DNA from 2 places in the Fictibacillus arsenicus genome. Region 2 is predicted to be linked to the other one. Evidence: riboswitches for the same ligand, from Rfam matches in the RefSeq annotation. Region 2 holds a riboswitch; the other holds the start of a gene.
The links. A riboswitch is a leader RNA that binds a small molecule or an ion and turns the genes downstream of it on or off. The one in region 2 is predicted to bind cyclic di-AMP.

Region 1 (12,029 bases), 1.9 Mb from region 2:
TATTTATCTATTTTAACATGAAGTTCCGTTTATGCTTACATTTATTTACTCATTTTTACTAAACTAGGGATTTTGGCATAAACAAAAGCCGCAGGAAATTCCTGCGGCTTTTAATTACTTTTATTAAGCAGTTGCTTCTTCTTTTCTTTCCCCAACATGCTTATCTTCACCTTTGTCAACGATAACTGCACAAGCAGCATCCCCAGTGATATTAACCGCTGTTCTAAGCATATCCAATAGACGGTCTACTCCTAGAATCAATGCGATACCTTCTACTGGCAATCCTACAGAGTTTAATACCATCGCTAACATGATAAGCCCAACTCCAGGAACTCCTGCTGTACCGATACTAGCCAATACTGCAGTTAAGATAACCGTAAGCATAGCACCAATACTTAAGTTCACATCATACACTTGTGCGATAAAGATTGTCGCAACCCCTTGCATAATAGCTGTTCCATCCATATTAATAGTAGCACCGAGTGGCTGAACAAAACCGCTTACAGACTTACGAACTCCAAGGTTTTCTTGTGCTGTTTTCATTGAGATAGGCAGGGTAGCATTAGAACTTGATGTACTGAATGCTACAGACATTGCAGGTGCGAAGCCTTTAAAGAACTTAACAGGATTCATTTTACCTAAGAATGCAACAGATCCACCATAAGTGACAACGGAATGAATCGCTAATGCTGCAATTACGATAGTCATGTAGAGACCCATCGCTTTAACCGCATCCATACCCTGGCTTCCAATTGCTGAAGCAATTAAAGCAAAAGCACCGTATGGAGCGAACTTCATAACAAGGTTAACAAGGTACATCATTATATCATTACCTTGTTCAATTAAATCCATAATACCCTTTGTTTTGCTTCCCAGCATCGTTAAAGCGAATCCTACAAATACTGAGAATGCAATGATTTGAAGCATGTTCCCGTCAGCCATAGCCTGAACAGGGTTAGTAGGAATAATTCCTAACAAAGTATCTGTTACAGCTGGAGCTTCTTGAGCTTCAAATTTAGCTCCTTCGGTTTCAAAGTCACCTACGCCAGGTTTAAAAATGAGTGCTAAAGCCATTGCAATAATGATGGCGATTGTTGTAGTAGCAAGGAAGAAACCGATTGTTTTCGCACCGATACGTCCTAATTTTTTAGGATCACCCAATCCTGCGGTACCTAGTACGATTGAGAAGAACACAATTGGTACAACCAGCATTTTAATAAGGTTTAAGAATAATGTTCCCACTGGTTTCAATACATACTTATCGAGTGTGGCGAAAGCATCTGGCAAGGCTAAGTTAAGAATAAGTCCCGCAACAACCCCAAGTGCCAATGCAATCAAGATTTTTGTTGATAACTTCATAAACGCATCCCCCTTTATTAGAAAATTCTTACTATTGTTACTATAGTATGAGGAGTGTGTCCTAATACATGCCTAAATTTTTGTTTGCATATAAAAACCCACGAAAACTAGAGAGGAATTTTCCGTGGGGTACACTGCAACACATAGACTTAGCCCATGTATATAAGCTCTCTCTCCAAAAACGCTTACGAGGTTAGCTGTCGGATTAGGGAATTGAGAGTTATCCCTTCTGCTTTTAACAAATTCATCCCAGGCATAGTGCCAAAGTTGTGGTTCCCCCGCTTCTTTTAAGTTCAGAATAGAACAAAAGAATTCAGCGAATCATATTAACATGTTTTAATCTTATCAACATACATAAAAATTTGTCAAGATTTCTGAACATGCATATTTATTCCATCTAAATGTTTCATCATGAAGGTTTTTCCAAATCTTCTTTTCTACCCCATAAGCATGAACAAATAAGCGAATTATGTAAAAGGTTCTATTTTTCAGGGAGGTATTGTAAATGAAGATCGTATTTTATGAAAAAGGTGATTTAAGCATTATCGTGGGTGCTTCTAAATTAAAAGGTGAATTAACGATTGAGCAGATAAAAAATGAAAGTGAAAAAAAGGCTAAAGAACTTGGTGAGTTATTAGGCCGTGAAATTGGATTCCTAATTGACATGAACGGCAAATTAGATACTCAATTTAAAAAATAGCATGAAGAAAGCTGACCAAATTGGTCAGCTTTTTCTTATGGCTTCCACTGATTATAAACCCAATTCCCCATCTTATAATAACCTCTTCGGTTCGGATGTAAAGAATCTGCAAAATACATGTCTTTCTCAATATTTTCATAAAGTTCATACGTAGAAATGTATTTCGTTAATGTGCTTTCTTTGCTTGCTTCAATAATTGCTTCATTCCACGAACGTATACTTTCAGGAGCTTTAGTATCATATTCCTCGCCAAAATATGGATTATACAAACCTAGAACATATACTTGTGCAAAGGAGTTGTTTTCCCTAATGACTGCAAGTGTTTTACTCAAATTATTGCGCAGCTTTTCCTTTCCAAGTAAGAGCGGCTGCTGCGGAAGCTGACGGAAGTTCCAGCCAGCAGCATGCCTAAAATCATTTGTCCCTATAAATACAAACACATATTCAGCCTGCTTGAGGGCTTTTATTACGACGCCATTGTCCAATTGACGTAAAAGCTGGTCTGATCGTTGTCCGCTAATTCCGAAATTATTTACAATTACATTTCTGCCGGTTTGCTTCTGGATGTTTTGACGTACAACGCCAATATATCCGGTCTTTGAAGGGTCCCCTACGCCATACGTTAACGAATCACCAAGTGCGACTATTTTTATTGTCTTTATCTTATTAGAACCTTCTGTTTTTCCTGCTTGAAAAATAGCAAATAAAAGGATGGCAAGTATTGCTCCTCCAATTAGCCACTTTTTTGATACTTTCCTCACATTGCGTCCTCAATTCTAATTATTGTTTTATTACTTTTTACCATAATGGAGGAAAATATCAAGTAATGAATGTGCTACTTAAGACGATAATCTTCTGAAGTTTGCGGTGCATCTTCCCAAAGGTGATCTTTATCATAGTGATAGGTGTCCTTTTTCACAAATGAATGTATGAGCAATGCCACTCCTCCGCATAATAGTCCTGCCGGTAATAGAGCAATAAGAAAGCCTGTCATCTACATCCCCTCCTGTACAAAACTATATGTGAAGCATCGATTTTTTATGAAAAGGGGAAATTGAATCATTACATATAGATTTTTTAGGGTATAAGAGGATAGAAAGTATAAGTCGGAGGTGCCTTCGTGGGTTTTTTGTTTACTTTACTTTATTTTGCAATTATTGCAGTCGTTATTGAAATCAATGTTCTTTTATTTACACTTACAGGATTAAAAAAAGAAATTGCCCGTTTTCAGGTTATCTCTATGTTTACTGCTACAGGATTTACTACGGGAGAATCAGAATTAATTTTAGAACATCCAATCAGAAGAAGACTGAGCACTTTTCTTATACTCTTTGGTGTTTTCTCTCTTGCTGTAGTCATTTCTGCGATAAGCAATATATTATCTGATGAGTTTCGCTCTATTGAACTTGGGATGATTACATTGGCACTTATAGGACTCTACCTCATTCTGAGTATGCCGAAGTTTAAACGCTATCTGGAGAAATCGTTTGAAGGACATCTTGAAAAACAATACAATTTAGCTGATCTGCCTTTGCGTGATGTTATGTATTTTGATGAAGATGACGTCGTTATTGAACTGCCTATCCACAAAAACTCATCAGTAATCGGCAAGAAATTAAAAGACGTTATTGAAATAGAAGATGATATGCTGGTGCTATTTATTAAACGCGGTGATGTTACATTAAGGAAGGACAGCTATACTACTGAAATACAAGAAGGAGATATGATATTCCTATACGGCAATCAAGACTCCCTTACAAAAAGGTTTAAAAAAGAAATGGAAGAACTAAAGGAAAAAACAGAAAAAGAAAAGAAAGTGTAAAAAAGGAGCTTTGTAATAAGCCCCTTTTTTCATTAAACCGTAATAGGTTTGATTGCTTTTACCTTAGTCATATGATTGATAATCAACAACTCAATTTTTTCAGCTTCCATCGGCCGGCACGTATAAAATCCTTGTATTTCATTGCAGTTCTTCTCTTTTAAGTAATTATATTGTTCTTCTGTTTCAACGCCTTCAGCCACAACGTTCATTTTTAATGAGTGAGCTAAAGTGATGATGGCAGTAGCAATGGCAGAATCATCTGTTTCTGTTCCAATTCCTCTTATAAATGATTGATCGATCTTTAATGTATCAATATGGAATTTCTTTAAATACCCCATTGAGGAATAACCCGTCCCGAAATCATCCAGCGCAAAATGCACACCCATTTTTTTTAATTGCTCGATGGAGAAAAGTATAGTTTCTTCATACTTCATTAATGTACTTTCCGTAATCTCAAGCTCTACGAATTCCGGAGGCAAACCCGTTTCCTTCAGAACAGATTGAATAGATGCTACAAGATCTCTTTGCAAAAATTGCCTAGCAGATAGATTTATAGCTATTCTAACCGGAGGATATCCATTATCCATCCACTCTTTAGTTTGTCTGCAGGCAGTGCGAATAACCCATGCTCCTATTTTAGTAATCAGCCCTGTTTCTTCAGCTAAGGGAATGAATTCCCCAGGAGAGATCATCCCCCAGCGAGGATGTTTCCATCGAATTAAGGCTTCCAAAGCAATGATAGATGTTCGATCTATAGAAAACCTTGGCTGATAATGAAGCAGCAGTTCATCATTCTCAATGGCTCCGTGCAGTTCATTCTCCATAAGCAGTCTTTCATAACTGTTGCTGTCTAGCGCACTTTTATAATATTGATACGTATTTTTACCATCTTCTTTCGCTCGGTACATAGCAAGGTCTGCATTCTTCAGTAAAGCTTTCGGGTCGTGACCATCTAGGGGGAATATAGAAACACCTATACTCGCTGTAATATGTATCATTTCGTCCTTAATAAAAATAGGTTCCGAAAATATTTCTAGAAGATTAGTCATTTTCCTCTTAAGCTTCTCTTCGTTTATATCTTCAAGAATGATTGTAAATTCATCACCGCTCATCCGATACACTCTGCCAAAACCTCTAGTGAACAATTTCAATCTTAAAGAAACTTCTTTTAAGACGAGGTCGCCAAAAGAATGCCCGAGTGAGTCATTAATAAATTTAAAACGATCTAAGTCTAAAAACAGGACTCCCAGCTGCTGACTTTTATTTTCAGCGTTCCGTAGGTGACCTTCAAATTCTTCTGTGAATGATCTTCGATTTGGCAAGCCTGTAAGCTGATCCTGATATGCCATCCTTTTAATAAGTTCTTTGTGTTTATTTCTTTCAGTAATATCTCTTGCCACTACAACAATGTTCTCAATATCACCTGATTCTTTCAGCACTGGCATGGCCCTGGCTTCAATCGTAACGTAATGGCCATCTGCATGAAGATAACGAAACTGAACTTCTAACGGCTTTTTATCATTTAAAAGATCTCGAAATTTATCAGATACCGCGGGAATATCTTCCGGATGTGTATAGGTCAGAAAAGAGTTACCCAGATTGGCTTCTGCTCCAAAAATAAGCTTATAAGAAGGTGACGTATACTTAACCTTTCCGCTCGTATCAAGTGTGACAATTAGGTCTGTAACATTTTCAGTCATCGCTCTGAATTTAGCTTCACTTTTTCGAAGTGCTTCTTCTTTCTGCTTTTGTTCAATCGCTAATCCTGCGAGATGCGAAAACGCTTCCATTGTTCCCCATTCTTTTTCATCAGGGGAAGAAGGTGCCTTAAAGTAAACGGCTAAGATTCCAAGTAGCTGATTGGAAGATGATAGAATCGGATTGCTCCAGCAGGCTCTTACTCCATGCTGCAAAGCCATTCGTTTCTTTTTATCATTTTTCAATTCCTTCCCTATATCCATTAAAATAACTGACTTGTATGTGAACGCCGCTCTGCCGCAGCTCTCTTCAGCAGAGCTTATTTCAATCTGATGTATATCTTGAATGAATGATTCAGACAGATTAGCTGAATAGAAATACTCAAGTCTTTTATCCCGCTCATTAGCCAAATGAATACAAACTTCTGATTGTGGCATAGCTGCTTCAAAATTTAAAGAAATGGCTTTAAACACATCCTTCAAGCTGCATCCTTTTGCAATCATCTCTAATATTAATTTTTGGCCGATAAGTAAGGATTCTGCATTTTTTTGTTCTGCATAAAGGATACGATATTGTTCTTCAGATCTTTCTAGTTTTTCTGCGATGCTTTTGGATTCGGTAACGTCTTTAACAGATGCTAATAAATGTGTGCACTCGCCTTGTTGATTATGTATAGGGGTTAAGCATGTCACGGCAGTTTGCAGTATACCCTTATGGAACGTTTCTGTCTCAAACTGAATCGATTCTTCGGAGAATACCGCTTGTTCATAGACCTCTTGCAGTTCTTCAGCTAGTTTCCTATCAAGTACCTCTTCCATAAACTTGCCAATAACATCCCTCTTGATGCCTGCAAATTTAAGAGCTGAATCATTTGCTGCTGCATATTGAAATCTCTTTCCTTCATCCACTACTTTCATTAAAAACATCATATCGAGAAATCCATTAAATAATGTGTTAATCTCTGTTTGATCTTCTATCCGAAACATACTTTAGTCTCCCCGATAATTAAGTTGATAACTATCAAAAAATTCAAATTTCTACTATAAGTATATAAAATTGTTAATTTTTTTACCATAAATAATAAAACAACCCCCAAAACCAATAGAAGGTGTTCGAAAAATTAAAAAGTACATAAAAAAAGAACCTCTCCGATGGATGGAGGTCCTTTTATTGCTGCCGCTTTAAATTGTCATCCTACTTCTTTAACAGTCATAGGAACAAAAGATAATAACAAAGAAATAATGTTATTAATTTGTTCCGGAGTAATATGTATTCCATCGTTAGCTAATAATTCTTCTTTAAGACGTATGATTCTATCCACTTCTTCTAGCCGAGCATCACTCAAGCAATAATCAATCGTATTTAATAACTCCAGCAACTGATTATTTTTATTGGTAATGTAATATGTAGTGTTCACCAATAAACACCCCCCACTATCATTATTATCGAAACTAAGGTCATTTTCCTACAAAAACAATTCGTCAAATGACGACATATCTTACTTTATATGGATTTTAACCCATTATACCTAATGCTTTTTGTCGAAATCGGTCGTATTTTCAGGAACAAAGTCCTATTATTAATTCTTTTGTTAACTTACATATTTTACAAGTTTACGCATATCTGTGTAATTACTTTAGTTAAATAACTTTGATAATGAAGCAAATGGAGAGATTTCCTCTTCAGCTTTTGTTTTATATACTAGTTTTTCAGGTTCGAAGAGTTTAGATTCCATGTAAGAAGCTGGATTAATTGTAAAGACAACATTACTGAAAATCTTTTGAAGGATTTTAGCAGTATTAATTGCATCATCTAACGCCCGATGCTTAGAACCCTCATAGGTTAGTTCCAATGTTTGAAGGGCCCGTGATAATCCGTAGCGAAATCCTTTATCACTATCATGCAGCATACTGAAATGGAATTGCAGATCATTGTGATTAATAATCCATTCAATATCTGTCTGGTGAAAAGTAGAATCTGTAATGAGAGCCCATTTATCTTCAGGTCCCCAGGAGCATAAATAATAGTCTTCTAAGCCTATCCATGCTCGAAAGCTTTCAATGGCTTCAGTGTAAGAAGGAGCCGAAATTAAATCTTTTTTTGTTATACCTGTAAGATTTGTTATGCGTGTATTTAATTTATCCATTTTCGGCTGAACAAAGGATTGAAACGTATCAAGATGCATTAGTTCTCCATTTACTACCTTCATTCGTATTGCGCCAATCTCAATAATTTCAGACAATCGGTTAGTCATTTCCAGATCATAGACAATATATTGCATCCTCCACCACACCTGCCTTTCATCATTTTGCCCTTTTGGTGAATGTCTACCATTATTGTAGATGATTTGTTAACAAAATGAAATATTTCCATGAGTTTAATTCGTTGCAAGCTGATATAATTACTATGTCTTTTTATTTAGCTTCTTCGTTAACATTATTTTATGATTTTGATCAGCTTACATGTCATCTATTCTCCATCTGTAAATGTTTATTAATCTGCCAAACTTTTTCATTTTCAATTTACTGTTTCTTTTGTTACCATTATTGTTGTCTGTTTTAAATAAATACTATTCATGTAATCTTTGTAGCTCTTGGAAGGGTTGATTTCCATTTCAGGTACTCGCTTTCCGCGGGGCGTGCGGTGAGCCTCCCTATCGCTTCGCGCTGACGGGGTCTCACCTGTCCCGCTAATCCCGCCGGAGTCTCGCACCTTACACTTCAATCAACTTTTCAAAGAAGCCGAAAAGTAAAAATCTTTGTGAAAAGCCTAAAAAATCGAATTACATAATGAGGGATCTACTATGAAAAAACCAATAATTTTATTAATATGCGCTGTGCTTTTAACCTTCTCAGCTTGTTCTAATGATGATAAACCGATAGATCAGACAACTGCTGAGACGAAAGCAGAAAATAATAAGGATGAACCTTCTCCGCCTGCCGCTTCAGGTGATGAAGAAGCAGAAGAAACTGCAGCAGCTGATGATGCAGAAAATACTTCAGAAGAAGATGAAACGAACGAAAATCAGGATGAAGAAGAAAAAGATTACTTAACAAGCCATCACCAATTTGTAGCAAGTGAAGTAACAAACCTTTCGGAAAAAGAAGTCAGCAATATGTGGGGAGAACCCGTAAGAACTGAAAAAATTCAATTTCGTTATTCTGGAACTTCGAACTTTATTCCAGCTGTTGTTAACTATTACCAAAATGAAAAGTTTGCTGTTACTTTTGTTGAAGGAAAAGCCGCTCGTCTTGTTTATTCGGTAATTGATGAAGAAATCTTATTTGATGATGATAAAACAAAGGCACTAGAATTAGCTGGTCTGCCAACAGATGTTGAAGAAACAACAGATACCGATACTGCTTTTGTATGGAACGATATTGGCGGTGTACATGAGGTAACAATGTTCTCTAAAGGTGAATTTGCAGACTATCTTTATATCATTCTAGATGAAGCCTATAAGTAAACTACTAAACTGACACTTGGTTTCTATAAATCCGCACCTATCACGTTTCTATGCTTAACCTGTCTGCATAAAATGGGATGAGGAGAGAAATCGGCTTCTCATAGTGCAAGAAGAGGAGTGAAACCATGTCGTCGAGAAAGTACTGTTCTGATAGCTTTACGCTTTATGTGGTACTATTCGTGCTGCTCATTATTGTCGGAGCCGTTTCGTACAGCGGGAGTTGCTGCGAGTATTCGTATCCATGTCCTTACCCATACGGATATGCAGCCAATGCGCCGGTAAGCGGTTATTGGAACGCTTAAGCGAGAAAAAACACCATTCCTTTGGGAACGGTGTTTTCTTTTATTACAGCTTTTCTCTCATACTGTCTGCAATTGGCTCAACTTCTGCTCCCACTACTACTTGGATGTTTTGATTATTAAGTTTTATTAAACCTTTTGATCCAGCTCTTTTGAGTGCTTCTTCATCCACTTTGCTAATATCCTTGATTTGCAAACGTAATCTTGTAATGCAGTTATCAAGCTGAACGATGTTATCCTTACCGCCTAGAGCTGAAAGATATGCATCAGCTGCCGTATCATATTTTGAATCGGTTGATGTACCTGTTGCAGCTGCTTCTGCTGTTATCACATCTTCATCTTCTCTTCCAGGCGTCTTTAAATCTAGCTTTACGATTAAATAACGGAAAACGGCATAATATAGAGCAAAATATACTGCACCTATTGGCAGCAGCAGCCATCCATTTTGAGCGATTCCAATATTGAGGAAATAATCAATTGCCCCCGCCGAAAATGTAAAGCCATGGTGGATATCAAACAATACTGCAACTGACATAGAAACTGCTGTTAAAAGTGCATGAACTACATAAAGCAAAGGTGATAAAAACATAAATGCAAATTCTATAGGCTCAGTAATTCCCGTTACAAATGACGTCAGTGCCATACTGCCCAGCATCCCAGCAACCGCTTTTTTACGATGCCTTTTCGCTGTATGAACCATAGCTAAACAAGCAGCTGGCAAGCCGAACATCATAACCGGGAAGAATCCTGCCATATAGAATCCTGCTTTAGGATCTTCTGCAAAGAATCTCCAAAGGTCTCCTGTGACCTTGCCATTCTCACCAGTGAATTCACCAAATACAAACCATAAGAAACTATTTAATACGTGATGAAGACCTAATGGGATTAATAGACGGTTGAAGAAACCAAATATTCCTGCACCAATTGCTCCAGCACTTGTAATCCATGTTCCGACATTTTCTAGCCCCATTTGAATAGATGGCCAGATGAATCCAAAAACCAATCCAAGAAGAACCATCGTTCCTGCGGTTACAATTGGCACAAATCGTTTTCCGCCAAAGAAAGATAACCATTCCGGCAATTTTATATTATAGAACTTATTGTATAAGAGCCCTGCGATGACACCTGCTAAAATCCCCCCCAGAACAGACATATCGAACTTTTCGAATTCTAATGTCCCTACTGCGATCGATTTAGCACCTTCTGTCAATACAAAATAGCCAATTGCTCCTGAAAGACCTGCAGCTCCGCTTCCATCTCTGGACAAACCTACAGCAACACCTATCGCAAAAATTAAAGCCAAATGTCCAAAAATCGCATTACCTGCTGCAGCTAAAAAAGGAATACCTAATAAGTCATCTTGGCCAAATCGTAATAACAACCCCGCTGCCGGAAGAACGGCAATCGGCAGCATCAGTGCACGGCCAATACGCTGTAAAAATCCCAACATCACAACCTACCCCTTTCACTTTTAAGTGTAGTTTTTGATCGCTTCTTTTAATCTTCCATTATGCTGTTCCAGATGTGTTATTGCTTCATCTGGTGAAACTCCAGTTACAAGCTGAAAGATAGCTGCCTTCGTGTTTCCATTCTGTTCTTTTAAAGCTTGTTCTGCTTCCTTTTCTGATACCCCAACTGCCTCCATAATGATATTTCTGGCACGCTGTTTCAGCTTTGCGTTAGTAGGCTGAACATCAACCATTAGGTTGCTGTACACTTTTCCCCATTTGATCATACTTGTTGTACTGATCATATTAAGTACTAGTTTTTGTGCAGTCCCTGCCTTCATGCGAGTTGAACCTGTAACCACCTCAGGTCCTGTCACAACCGTAATGCTCGTATCTGCAGCTTTTTCCATAGGTGAATTTAGAGAACAAACCACAGCAGCTGTGAACGCTCCTTGAGCCTTCGCATATTCCATCGCACCAAGACAATAAGGAGTTCTTCCTGATGCGGCTATCGCAACAACAACATCTTTTTTAGTTACATTTGCTTTTTGTAAATCTTTCTTACCAAGCTCGGAATCGTCTTCTGCTCCTTCGATAGCATGCTGAAGGGCATAATCTCCTCCTGCGATAATACCAACTACCAAATTTGGATCGGTTCCATATGTCGGCGGACATTCTGATGCATCTAATACACCAAGTCTTCCGCTCGTACCTGCGCCTATATAGATCAGCCGGCCACCATTTTCAAAAGCCTCGACCACTTTTTCTGCTACCGTGCCAATTTTAGATAATACCGGGGTGATACAGCTGGCTACGCCAAGATCTGCTTCGTGTATTTTTTTGACCACTTCTAAAGTTGAAAGTTCATCAATATTTATTGTGTCTGGGTTTCTTTTTTCTGTAGCCAATTTTGTTAAATCCATCACGTTCTCCCTTCGGTGTTTGTTCATAACTCCTAATATCGTATATCTGCTAATCTAAGAAAATATACTTTTGTCCGCTTCCGATCCATTTCAATAGTGACTCGCTTTCCTTTCTTACGTATCCGGCTATATTCACTTTTGGACTAGCCGGAAGAGTCTCTAAACAAATTTGAAGTTCGCCTGAATATCTTCCATACAGCTTATTATCCACTGTAATCAAGCCTCTCTCGAACGTATAAGCGGATGAAGGATCAGGCTCATAGACAGCGACCATACCCCTCGATTCTACAGATCGTATAACATATTGAGCAGGA
Region 2 (12,029 bases):
AATCATACCATTCTCCATTGATGGATCTACATTAATTCATGATCAGCTAGGCTTCTTTTTCGGTCCTGAAAACAATATGCTCAAAAGCTTCTTTAAAGGTGATACGTATGGTGCATATGTAGTCTGGACAAAACATATGGTTAAACAGCTGATTAATGAGACACTTCAGGATTGGCATAATACTTCAGACAGCCAGCAGCGAGAAAAGCATAAAGACAGGCTGACACTCCTTTTACAGGCTTAATATAACAATCAAGTGGACGAAGACGTTTGACCGTTATTCGTCCTTTTCTGTTTAATTTTTTTCTTAATAAAGGTCATTACAAATAAGAAAGGTATATAACTGATTGCAAGATAAAATCCAATGATGTTCGTATAATTGTTGAGCATGTTGATTTTGAAACGAGTATCTAAAAAGATACAAGCTAAAAGGACTATACATAATAAAACGATTAGTGTTACGTGCTGCCTGATGTTCAGCATCAATTTCGCAACACGGCTGGAACACCATATGGCAAGGGCTATATTCGGTAAGATGACAAGACACCACATGGAAACGAAAACAAAATCAAAACGTTCTACGAAGGATACTTGTACGATTTTAACCATTGAAAGTGTTGCCCAAATATTTCGGGCAAGCTGCTCCTGACTGAAAAAGGCAAAAGAAAACAATGTTACTAAAAGATACATCATAAAGGAAAAGATATTAGCATGGTGTGCAAACTTTTGTGATTTTTTTGCATTCTTTATATAAGGATAGAATACCAGTAATGTTTCAAACCCAAGATAACTCAGCATCATATTTTTTGAAGCTGTAAAATAGTCTTTCATCCTCTCATCAAAAACTGGCAGCAAATTTGAAAAGTGGGTGTATTCAAGCGGATAAATTAAAAGGAGTATTAGTCCCAAAGGAATAACAACACCTAAAAAACAAACGCCTGCAACCGTACGGAATCCTGCAGAAACCACATAATAAGTTAAGATAAGAAAAACTACTGCTATTGTCCACGTTTTTAGTGTTGGAAACATCCATACTTGTACAACCTCGATATATGTTCTTAAAACCGTTATCGACCATAACAGAAAATAGAGAACTAGAGCTAAGTTAAAGATGTTCCCCAGCATTCCGCCAAACAATGTTTTGTGTATTGTGACGATATCTCCTCCGCCATTATCAAGTACGTAATAGATCATCCAAATCAGAATATGAACGAAAATAGCCGCGATGATAACGGAAAGCCAAGAATCATAACCTGCGAATTTTGCAATGACCCGCTGATAGCCTAGTACTCCTACCCCTATTTGTTCTGAATGCACGAGAAAGAAGACAAGAAAGGGAGAAACAAGAAATATTTCTTTAATTTTTTGCATTTCAGCTCACCCCTTCTTGAACACTCATTAAATCTTGTTTTAGCATTCCCAACAGAACGCTGTTTATCCCATTTTTAGCCAAAAAAAGCTAACTCTTAAAGGCTATAGCCGCCTTTCGAGTTAGCTTTTTTTATCCGGTGAATACTTCACCATCTGGATATCGAATATTTTCTCTTGTTTGTTTTGCAAGACTAAACGCTAGTGTTAAGGGACCGAGTTTCCCAAAGACCATCACGATACAGATTACAATTTTTCCGATAATGGTCAGATCTGGTGTTAATCCCATACTTAGTCCAACAGTTCCGAATGCAGAGATCACTTCAAACAGAATGATCATAAAGGAATCGCCTTTTTGCACGTATGTTACTACGAACAATGCTGCAAAGATAAATAAAATTGAAATGGTCGTAATTGCTAAGGCACGGTATACAACTGCATTACGAATCGTTCGTTTCATGACAACCGTGTCATCTTTTCCTTTTAAGAACGCACTAACCGTAAACAGAATGACTACGAATGTTGTAAGCTTAATTCCCCCGCCTGTTGAAGTGCTTCCTGCACCGACAAACATCAATAGGATCATTAAAAGGGACGTATCCGGATTAATCGCTGTCATATCGATCGAGTTAAACCCTGCTGTTCTAGGAGATACTCCTTGAAAATATGCTGCCCAAAGCTTTTCAGCTCCGGATAACATGCCTAATGTTTTTGGATTATTAAATTCAAATAGATAGACAAGCAGAACAGCAATAATATTTATCGCAAACGTTGACAGCAGCATTACTTTTGAATGAAGCGAAAGGTCTTTCCATTTCCGGCTTACCCAGAGGTCCACAAGAACGGTGAACCCGATTCCCCCTGTAATAAAAAGCAGAGAGATTACAATGTTAACCATCGGATCACCGACATAACCCATCAATCCATCAGACCAAAGCGCAAAGCCTGCATTATTGTAAGCAGAAATGACGTGGAATACACTGTAATATATCCCTTTACCAAAGCCCATCTCAGGCACCCATCTAAATGATAAAAAGAATACCGCAATGATTTGAATACTGATCGAAAAAACGAATAAGTTACGAACGAGCCTTATCACTCCGCCGATTGAGGGCTGGTTTAGCGCTTCTTGCATCAAAACCCTTTGTTTTACGGAGATCTTTCTCCCCATCATGATTACGACGAGAGATGCAAAGGACATCACACCAAGTCCGCCAACCTGTATTAAAAATAAAATGACGATCTCTCCGAATAGAGTGAACGTCGAACCCGGATCGACTGAAGCCAGCCCGGTTACAGTAGCCGCAGAAGTTGCTATAAATAACGCATCAATCCAGCGCAATGATTCCTCGTGGGCTATTGGCAGTTTTAATAAACAAGCACCTGCTATGATCAAGAACAAAAAAAGTAATGCTAAAAATTGAGGAGGGTTCAATTTTATCGGATTATGCAACCTGGATTTATTGACATGCAGCGCCACTGCTTACACTCCCTCATCCTCAAAGCGGTTCAAGTCTTCATTGCGTCCAATCACCACGAGGACATCTCCATATTGAAGAGATACATCTGCAATCGGAGAGACTAGAATGTCATCACCGCGCTTAATCGCAACGATATTACATCCGAAGCGAGCTCGAACGTCTAAATCTGTCAATGTTTTATTCACTAATTTATCTGTAACACCAATCTCTACAATACTATGTTCATGGGACAGTTCAATAAAGTCGATAATCTTTTCTGAAGAGATAAGCTGAGCAACCCTAAGTGCCATATCGCGTTCTGGGTGAATAATTCGGTCTGCTCCTAGTTTTTCCAATACTTTATGGTGATAGTCATTTTGAGCTTTTACCCATACCTTATTTACACCTGATTCTTTTAATAAAAGAGTTGTTAAGATACTTGCTTGAATATCTTCACCGATCGAGACGATAACATGGTTAAAATTCCTGATCCCAAGCGATTTCATTACCTTTTCATCTGTCGCATTAGCTTGAACGGCTTGAGTGGCAACTGTCGCAAATTCATTGACCTTTTCCATATCATTATCAATCGCGAGTACATCATACCCCATTTTTGCAAACTCCCGGCATATGCTGCCCCCAAAACGGCCTAATCCTATTACTGCAAACTGTTTTTTCATTTTATTTCTCCCCTTAAAATCCATGAAGTTTTCCTTCGTTGTTTTCTAGCCTTGCTGGTTAAGAGGTTCTCAAAAAGCTGTAAAAAACAAAAAAAAGACCACACAAAAAAGCGGGTCCGGTTTTTCACCAATTTGACCTCTCCAGTGACATGACGCTTACGGGGTTAGCTGTCGGATTAGGGAATGGAGTATCCCTTTTTGCTGCTTGCAAAATTCACCCCAAAAGATTGGTTCCCCCGTTTCACAGTCTTCTTAAAATAAAGAAATTGACTGTAAATTCAGCGATCTAAAGCCTGCTAAATTTTGAATTACATATACTGTAATCCTCCGTCTTTTAATTGTCAATCCATTTTTTACGTGTTAACAAACACTTTACATTTTTCCTGAAAATTGCAATCCAAGAACGATTAAACCGATCAGCCACACATAGATTGCAAAGCCTTTTAAAGTACCGGTTTGTAATAATTTAATCATCCATTTTACAGCGATGTATCCGAATAAAGCGGAGGCGATTGTACCGATAAGTAAGGATGAGTAAGCTATGGAAGGTGCTGTTGAAGTAAAAAGATCTTTAGACTGCAGAACCACTCCGCCAGCGATTGACGGAATCGATAAAAGAAAAGAAAAGTAAGCTGCGGCTTTTTTATCAATCTTACAAAACAAGGCTGCCGCAATCGTCAGACCAGAACGCGAAACCGCTGGCAGAATAGCCGCACCCTGAAAGGTACCAATTACAAGAGCATCCCGGATCGTTATCTCCTCTATTCCTTTATAACCGTTTCGTTTAAAAGAATCTGCCCACCAAAGCAACAGCCCTGTTACCAAGAACTCCCATCCAACCGTTATACCGGTTTTTGAAATTTCTTCAAAGAAGTCCTTAAAAGCAAGTCCAATAATAGCCGTTGGAATGGTACCGGCAATAAGTAATATTCCTGTTTTGCTAAATGGCTTTTTTATGACTTGTAGAATATCTTTCCAATAAACCGTCATAACAGCAAGCAATGTACCGATATGAAGCATGCTGTCGAGAAATAGTCCCGCTTCTTCCAGATTGAAGATCTGTCTTCCCAGCAGCAGATGCCCAGTTGAACTTACCGGCAAGAATTCTGTTAATCCTTGTACAATACCTAATATAAGGGCTTCAAGCCAGTCCATAAAAAAATCCCCCTCAATAGATGGTCTCGTACAACCCTATTCTCAAGGAGGACTTTCTATTCTTTTTTTTAGCTATTTACTAAAGGCTCTTATCTAAAAGATTGTTGCTTTAGAGGAATTTTGTTCGATTCTCTTCTTGGACAAGTTGATTGGAGTGCAAGGGGCGAGACTCCTGTGGGACGAGTGGGACAGGTGAGACTCCTAACAGCGCAGAGCGCTAGGAGGCTCGCCGCACACCCCACGGAAAGCGAGCATCCTGGAAAGGAAATCAACCCTTTCAAGAGCAACAATGTTTGCGAAAAGCAGCCTTACTAAAAGATTGTTGTTTTTAAAGCCCTTCATTGACTAGTTATCTGCCACTTTCCTTATTAGAGAACACCAGAGAAAAGGCGGGCGAATGATTCTTTTGTCCTTTCCCATAACCCTCTTTTATAAAATTCTACAGGACGGACCTTTGTTGATTCTTCTATGTCTTCTTCATATTGTTCAACGAGGTCGTTAACTGACTTTGTGTTAAGCAAAAATACGTTTACTTCGAAATTCAGATGGAAGCTTCTCATATCCATATTCGCTGTTCCGATCGATGCAGTATCTCCGTCAATGATGATAACTTTCTGATGCAAAAACCCTTTTTGATACGAATAGATCTCTATACCTGAACGGAGCAGCTCAGGGAAATAAGAACGCGTTGCATATTGAGTTAAAAATCCATCATTGATTTCTGGTACCATCAATCGGACCTGTACTCCTTTTTTTGCAGCTACCCTTAATGCAGTCCGAATAGCTTCATTCGGAACAAAATACGGTGTGGCGATCCAAATTGATTTTTCCGCACATGAGATCAATGAATAATACAAATCACTCATGATTCCCAACTGGGTATCTGGACCACTCGCAACAACATGTACGACCCCATCCCCATCTGCAGGATAGGCTTCCGTTAAATGGGAATCTTCCAGAAGATCTTCTCCACATACATATTCCCAGTCCAACAGGAATATCGCATGCAGAACTTGGACAGCTTCCCCTTCCATCACCATGTGAGTATCGCGCCAAAATCCGATATCAGGGTCTTCTCCTAAATACTCAACTCCAACGTTCAAACCACCAACAAATCCAACCTTGCCGTCAATCACGATAATTTTTCTGTGATTTCTAAAGTTTAGCTTCTGGTTAAAAAATCCGTACCTTACCGGCAGGAAGGCTTCTACGAGAATTCCTGCTTTTTTCATACGGTCCATATCATACTGCTGCAGCGACAAACTGCCTACTCCATCAAATAGGAATCTTACCTTAACACCCTCATTTGCTTTTTTGATTAAAAGATCGATGATATCCTTCCCGAGACGGTCAGAGCGAAAGATATAATATTGAATATGTATGTACTCTTTCGCCTCTTGCAGTCTTCTAATAATTTCGGGAAAAGTTTCTTGCCCGTTCTTCAGTATCTTAGTTCCGGTATGACGATTAATTTTTGTTAATGTGATGTGATGCGCATGCGTGGCAAAGCATTGCTGATGTCTTTTCAAATCACTGAAATCAGGCTTTTCATCTTGTTTCGAAACCCTGATCCATTCATCACGATCATTTTTACGTTTAGACTTGAACAGATGTCCTTTTAGATAAAGCTGTCCTGAATACAGATAAAACATATATCCGATAAAAGGAAATAATATAAGTACGTAAATCCATAAGAGTGTGTGCTGTGCGGTTCTGTTTTCCAGCATTAACGAATAGATCGTATACAAAATCACCGCAATATACAGGAGCCCGAATACCGTTTTAATGATGACATATCCTTCTGCAAAGAACACGATGTATAAACAGATAAGCAATAGTACAGTAAGGAAGAATTCCCAGATTCGTTTCATTCGCTTCATGCAATAGCTCCTTTTTCACATTCTTCTCTTTCTCTTTTTATTCCCCTCCACTGGTAATTAAAACAAGCGTTTCTCTCTTTTTATACCATTTTTAATTAGGATTTGCAGAATTCATGCCTGTTATGAACAAGAAAACTCCCTCTAACGAGTTCTAAGTACTTCTTTCTTAAATTTCGTTCAGTTTCGAAGGATCGAAACTGTTCCCTAATTATACCTTACTGGGTATTAGAGACATCCTGCAGTGGGAATCCACAAATTCAGGAGATTTATCCACGAGTTTTGGCCGTCAATCCAAAAATTTCAAGCTCCAATCCATGAGATTTAGTCATGTATCCACGAGTCGACATACGTCGACAGGCCCTCTCGCTCAAATACCCGCCATATAAAAAGACTCCAGAGAATTCAACACCCTCTAGAGCCTGCAAGTTTATTCAGCTTTCACATCTTTTTGCTTCCAATAGTATTCTGCGACTGCTTCCGCGATCGCTTCAGCACTTCTGTACAATTCATCCATGTTATTATCGACTCCGCCAAATTCGATCAATAGCGCATTTTCATGCATGTCTTGGTTGTACACCCCATTAGTTCCCTCAGATTTATTTTTTCCGATGACTCCCCTGCTTAGGCTGGGGTACTTTTCATTTAGTATTTTGTGAATCTCTTGAGCTGCTGCTTGGTTCTTCTCGTAATTCGGATTCCCTTTACCGATGACAAACAGCACTTTTGCATAAGATTTCCCATCTATCGTGGCTGTGGTGGTCTTCCTGCGTGAAGAATCCCGATGCAGGTCAAAGATTAATTCCAAATCGTTATTGTTTGCCATCGCACTTTCCACAAGAGTCCTCGACATCGGATAGCTCTTGCGGTAATCCGCATTGTTCTTTCTTAGGAACTCAGTCATGTCTGTCATATCAACTGCTGCTCCGATTCCTCTGGATTCAAGCTCTTCACCGAGCTTCTTCCCTACCATCGTGATGTTCACCTTAGAATGAATGGCATGATCAGGGTTTGTCACTCCCTTTAGATGCGGCAAGAATGATTCCCAGCTGTGAGAATGATAAATGTAGGCTACTTTTTTCCCATCCGTTGTTTGTCCTGGAGGATTTTGAGGTTCAGATGGTTCCGGATCCTCGAGCCTTTCGATATCCTTTACTTCCGCATCTTCACCGCTCAAGAGCAGCTCCATCGGCGGCGGTGATTCATAACCGATGTTTGTATAGTCTGTCCCTTCCCCTGCAACAATGATCGTTGAATCATAAAGTGCAAACCCGGGCAGCTCATTTCCAAGCAAGCTTCTAATATCACCAGGCTTAATACTTGTAGAAAGCTCAAGCAAGATACTGGATAAGGCTGGAGGTTCACTCTCTTTCGGCAGTTCCTGTGTGAAATATCGATTTTCCCAGCCTATAAAATATACGAGTGCTTCCCCTGAAAACTCGGTTAACCACTTATGCATGGTGGACGAGCTCAGCCTGTACTTGTGCTCAAAGGATGTGATGAAACTAGTGGCAATGACAATAAAAAGCATGGCTCCAACTAATAAAAGCGGTAAACGTTTCATATTTAATTGCGGGGTAAACATTTGTCGTCCTCCACTTCTTAATTCGTTTCTATCACATCCTATGCACGAAAAATTTCAAATAGAATGAAATCTATGAAAAAATAATAGAGAAAAAATGACGAAGAGGTTTGCCGCTTATAGAAAAGGTTTGCCGCTTATAAATCTACACAAAAAAACCAGCCCTGATCAGCTGGTCTTCGAGGAAAGCACATAATCATCTGTGGCTGGCTGTGTACCGTTAGCAAGCTTTTCATAAATATCTATAAAAGTTCCTAGTTCTTCTGATGACAAATGATTAAGGTAGTCACTGATAGAGTTCACTCTCTCATTTTCAGCTTCTCTCAAAATTTCATGTCCTTCGTCTGTGATTTCAAGATATACAATTCGACGGTCCAGTTCACTTCGGTATCGGCGTACAAAACCACGCTTGTACAATCGATCTGCCCCCACAGTAATTGCACTTGGCTTAACACCCATATATTCGGCTAATTTTGAAACTGTCCACTTATTTCTTACACATAATGTTTTCAAAAGAACAAATTGTGTCTTCGTTAATTCTTTTTCAATCGCAATTTCCGGGTGCAGCCGCTTTGAAACAATGTAATGTACTCTTTCTAACCTCTCCACATAGGATTTTAGATCCTTATCCCCCATACTGTGAACCTCCAGCCTCTAGTTGTAATGCGAATATTATACTAAGATTATACAAGAATTTTCATAACATTTGAACTATTTTTTACAAATAATGTGCAAAACAATTGACGTTTGGCATATTATTACATTATGATACATTCAAATATATTTGAACGTTTTAGGAGTGTTAAACATGCAAGAAATATATCACATTCGTGAGATCGAACAATTAAAGGTAATCAGTGATCCGCTGCGCATTAAAATTCTTTGGGAGATACTTGACGAGGCAAAGACCGGCAAAATGCTTGCCGATATCCTGGAAATACCTGCTCCAAAGATTCATTATCATCTGAAAGAGATGGAACGCGTTGGCTTATTAATTGTGGAAAGAACCGAAGAAAAGAATGGAATTATACAAAAGTTCTACAGACCTGTCGCTCAATCTTTTTCAATTACGGAAATCCTGCCTGATCAGCGTAATGCTGTAAAAGATGAACTTTCTGATGCATTAAAGGAGAATATTCTCGTTTCATTGGATAAAACAAAATCTATGATTAGAAAGCTGGATCCTGAAGTTCTAGCGTACACCGATTCTCCACTCAAATTTGGATATAGGCACGTTAAGCTCTCTCCGGATCAAGTAAAACAGCTTCATGAAAAAGCAAAAGAAATTTCAGAGCTAATTTCGGAATTTAAAAAGAATGAACAGGAAGAAGGTGAAATGTACCACTACTTCATGCTTTCGTTTCCATTAAAAGATACACCTTACCCAGAAGAGGAGATTGATTGAGATGGCACAAGCCACTGCATTAGCTGAACATAAATTAGAATCGCTTTTTAAACAGCGTTCCTTTTTGTTTATTTGGGCAATAACCATTTGTTCTTCTTTCTCTATCGCAATTTTTCAATTTTCACAAAGCTGGTACGTAGTTAAAACTCTTGATAAAGAAGCATCATTGGGAATCGTTTTTATAGCTGCAAACGTACCTCGTATTTTATTTATGGCGATCGGAGGTGTTTTAGCAGATAGGATCAGCAGGACAAAAATCTTATACGCAGCAAATTTTCTAAGAACGATTGTGCTGTGCAGTCTGCTCGTCATGCTGGCAACAGGGCATCTATCCCTCTTGTCTTTTATCATTTTCGGTTTTCTATTCGGTGCCTTGGATGCTTTTGTATGGCCGGCAAATGGCTCCCTGCTGCCAAATGTCGTTGATAACTCTCAGTTAACACGTGCTAATTCGGTAATCCAAACTACACAGCAAAGCTCGCTTATACTTGGACCGATGATCGGCGGATTGCTCGTTGCCTCAAGCGGCGGCTATATGCTCTCCTTTGGTGTACCAGCAGTCATGTTACTGATCTCAGCGATCCTTGCCTATTTATTAAATATTCCCGCTTCTGAAAGTTCAGGAACAAAGAAGCCAGGTATGTGGCAGTCCATTATGGAAGGAATCGATGTTGTAAAACAGTCTTCTTTTCTAAAAGCTTTATTTTTAAGCACCATCTTTCTTAACGTTTTTGTTGTAGGTCCGTTAATGATGGGGCTTCCTATTTTCGTTAAGAATATCCTCGACGGCAGTGCACTTGATTTTAGTTTCATTGAAGGCTCTATGGCTGCAGGGATGCTCATCAGTTCAGTTATTATCGGTATTCTTAACATCAAAAAAAGAAGAGGCTTAATGGTTACCTTCTCTTTGTTTACAATGAACATTTTCTTTTTCTGGTTTAGCCAGAGCTCTTCACTATATGTTTGTATGATGGCGATCTTTTTTATCGGGGTTACCTTCCCTGCGACCAATATTCCTCTCATCTCAGCGGTTCAGTCTTCTGTAGATAAAAAGCTGCTTGGAAGGCTGATGGGACTTTTAACTATGGCAAGCATGGGGCTTGCCCCCTTATCTCTAGCTGTTACTTCCATGCTGATCTCATACGGTTTTACAATTGATAACATTATGGCTGGCGGAGCACTCTCTTTAATTATTGTTAACACGATAATCATGTGGAAACTTCCTGCATTAAGAAAAATGGAATAGGCGGTGTACTTGATGAAAGTATTGATCATTGGCGGAACACGTTTTTTAGGCAGGCACTTGGCGGAATCTTTTTTAAAAAATAAACATGAAGTCACTTTGTTTCATAGAGGAAAAACCGCAGCCCCTGGTTTTTTTCAAGGAGTAGAAGAAATTATCGGAGACCGTGAACACGATCTTTCCCTTCTAGAAAATAAAAACTGGGACGCAGTACTAGATACTTGCGGGTATTTTCCGAGACAAGTAAGGAAAACTGCAGAAGCACTTCATCACAATGTTTCTTCTTATATATTTGTGTCATCTGTATCCGTATATGAAGATCAATCTGTCCGTTATTTAACAGAAGAAGCTAAAACAGCTGTCCTAAAAGATCCGGACACAACTGAAATGGGTGAAAATTATGGGGCATTGAAAGCTGCTTGCGAAAAAGAAGTCCTAAACGTATTTGGCGAAAATGCATTGATCATTCGTCCTGGATTGATTGTTGGTCCTCATGATTATACCGACCGCTTTACCTATTGGCCACACAGGGGGACGCGCGGCGGAGAAATTCTTGTACCAGAAATGAAAGATCCGACAATTCGTTTTATAGATGCACGAGATTTGGCGGATTGGACAGTACGTATGGCAGAAAATCAGGAAAATGGTGTGTATCAAGCGGTTGGCGGTTGTTATAACTTTAATCATTTCGTTCAAAAGTGTATCACTGATCAAAACGATGCAAGCATTGTGCCTGTTCCAGAATCTTTTTTATTGGAAGAAAAAGTAGGAGAATGGGTTGAGATGCCCCTTTGGATCGCAAGTGAGGAATATCGGGGACTTGATTACGCTGATGACTCTAAAGCCATAAATAAAGGACTCGTTTTTCGTCCAATGGAAGAAACTATTCAGGATACAGCTGCTTGGTCACGATCAAGAGATATAGATTCTGACCAATGGAAAGCCGGGTTACATCCTGATAAAGAGGCCACCTTACTGAAGAAGTGGAAGCAAAAAGTGGAGTAAAAAAATAAGCTGGCACAGGAGGATTTCCATCCTAAATGAGCCGGCTTTTTTTAATGAAGTAAAAAATACATGAATGCCCATGGCACTTGTCCATACCATTTGTATCTTCAGGACATATAGTAGGATTGTGAGATACAAATCTCTCCTGCTGACAAGAAGTCAGCAGAGCAATTCCCTACCCCCATTTCTTCATCATGCGTTCGGTTTTCTTTACCATAATCCTTTTTTAGGATTATGGCTTTTTTATTGAAAAT

Region 1: it holds a riboswitch for cyclic di-AMP, as region 2 does, so the genes downstream of both, ABE41_RS14950 (dicarboxylate/amino acid:cation symporter) here and ABE41_RS04065 (potassium channel family protein) in region 2, are expected to answer to the same signal.

The regions. Positions count from the first base shown of each region.
Region 1 is NZ_CP016761.1:2,907,483-2,919,511, forward strand. Features, by position in the region: gene ABE41_RS14950 (dicarboxylate/amino acid:cation symporter) at 124-1,359, opposite strand; cyclic di-AMP (ydaO/yuaA leader) riboswitch at 1,527-1,688, opposite strand; gene ABE41_RS14955 (hypothetical protein) at 1,865-2,059, shown strand; gene ABE41_RS14960 (GDSL-type esterase/lipase family protein) at 2,095-2,820, opposite strand; gene ABE41_RS21090 (hypothetical protein) at 2,895-3,053, opposite strand; gene ABE41_RS14965 (TrkA C-terminal domain-containing protein) at 3,180-3,881, shown strand; gene ABE41_RS14970 (bifunctional diguanylate cyclase/phosphodiesterase) at 3,914-6,565, opposite strand; gene ABE41_RS14975 (hypothetical protein) at 6,769-6,996, opposite strand; gene ABE41_RS14980 (3'-5' exonuclease) at 7,216-7,860, opposite strand; gene ABE41_RS14985 (hypothetical protein) at 8,383-9,045, shown strand; gene ABE41_RS20730 (YjcZ family sporulation protein) at 9,171-9,347, shown strand; gene nagE (N-acetylglucosamine-specific PTS transporter subunit IIBC) at 9,391-10,794, opposite strand; gene murQ (N-acetylmuramic acid 6-phosphate etherase) at 10,816-11,715, opposite strand; gene ABE41_RS15000 (DUF871 domain-containing protein) at 11,765-12,029, opposite strand, start outside.
Region 2 is NZ_CP016761.1:740,644-752,672, reverse strand. Features, by position in the region: gene ABE41_RS04080 (hypothetical protein) at 1-244, shown strand, start outside; gene ABE41_RS04075 (GerAB/ArcD/ProY family transporter) at 253-1,371, opposite strand; gene ABE41_RS04070 (TrkH family potassium uptake protein) at 1,502-2,848, opposite strand; gene ABE41_RS04065 (potassium channel family protein) at 2,852-3,508, opposite strand; cyclic di-AMP (ydaO/yuaA leader) riboswitch at 3,646-3,802, opposite strand; gene ABE41_RS04060 (undecaprenyl-diphosphate phosphatase) at 3,881-4,663, opposite strand; gene cls (cardiolipin synthase) at 5,032-6,543, opposite strand; gene spoIIP (stage II sporulation protein P) at 6,971-8,125, opposite strand; gene ABE41_RS04040 (MarR family winged helix-turn-helix transcriptional regulator) at 8,291-8,758, opposite strand; gene ABE41_RS04035 (ArsR/SmtB family transcription factor) at 8,931-9,527, shown strand; gene ABE41_RS04030 (MFS transporter) at 9,529-10,773, shown strand; gene ABE41_RS04025 (NAD-dependent epimerase/dehydratase family protein) at 10,786-11,775, shown strand; gene ABE41_RS04020 (hypothetical protein) at 12,008-12,029, opposite strand, start outside.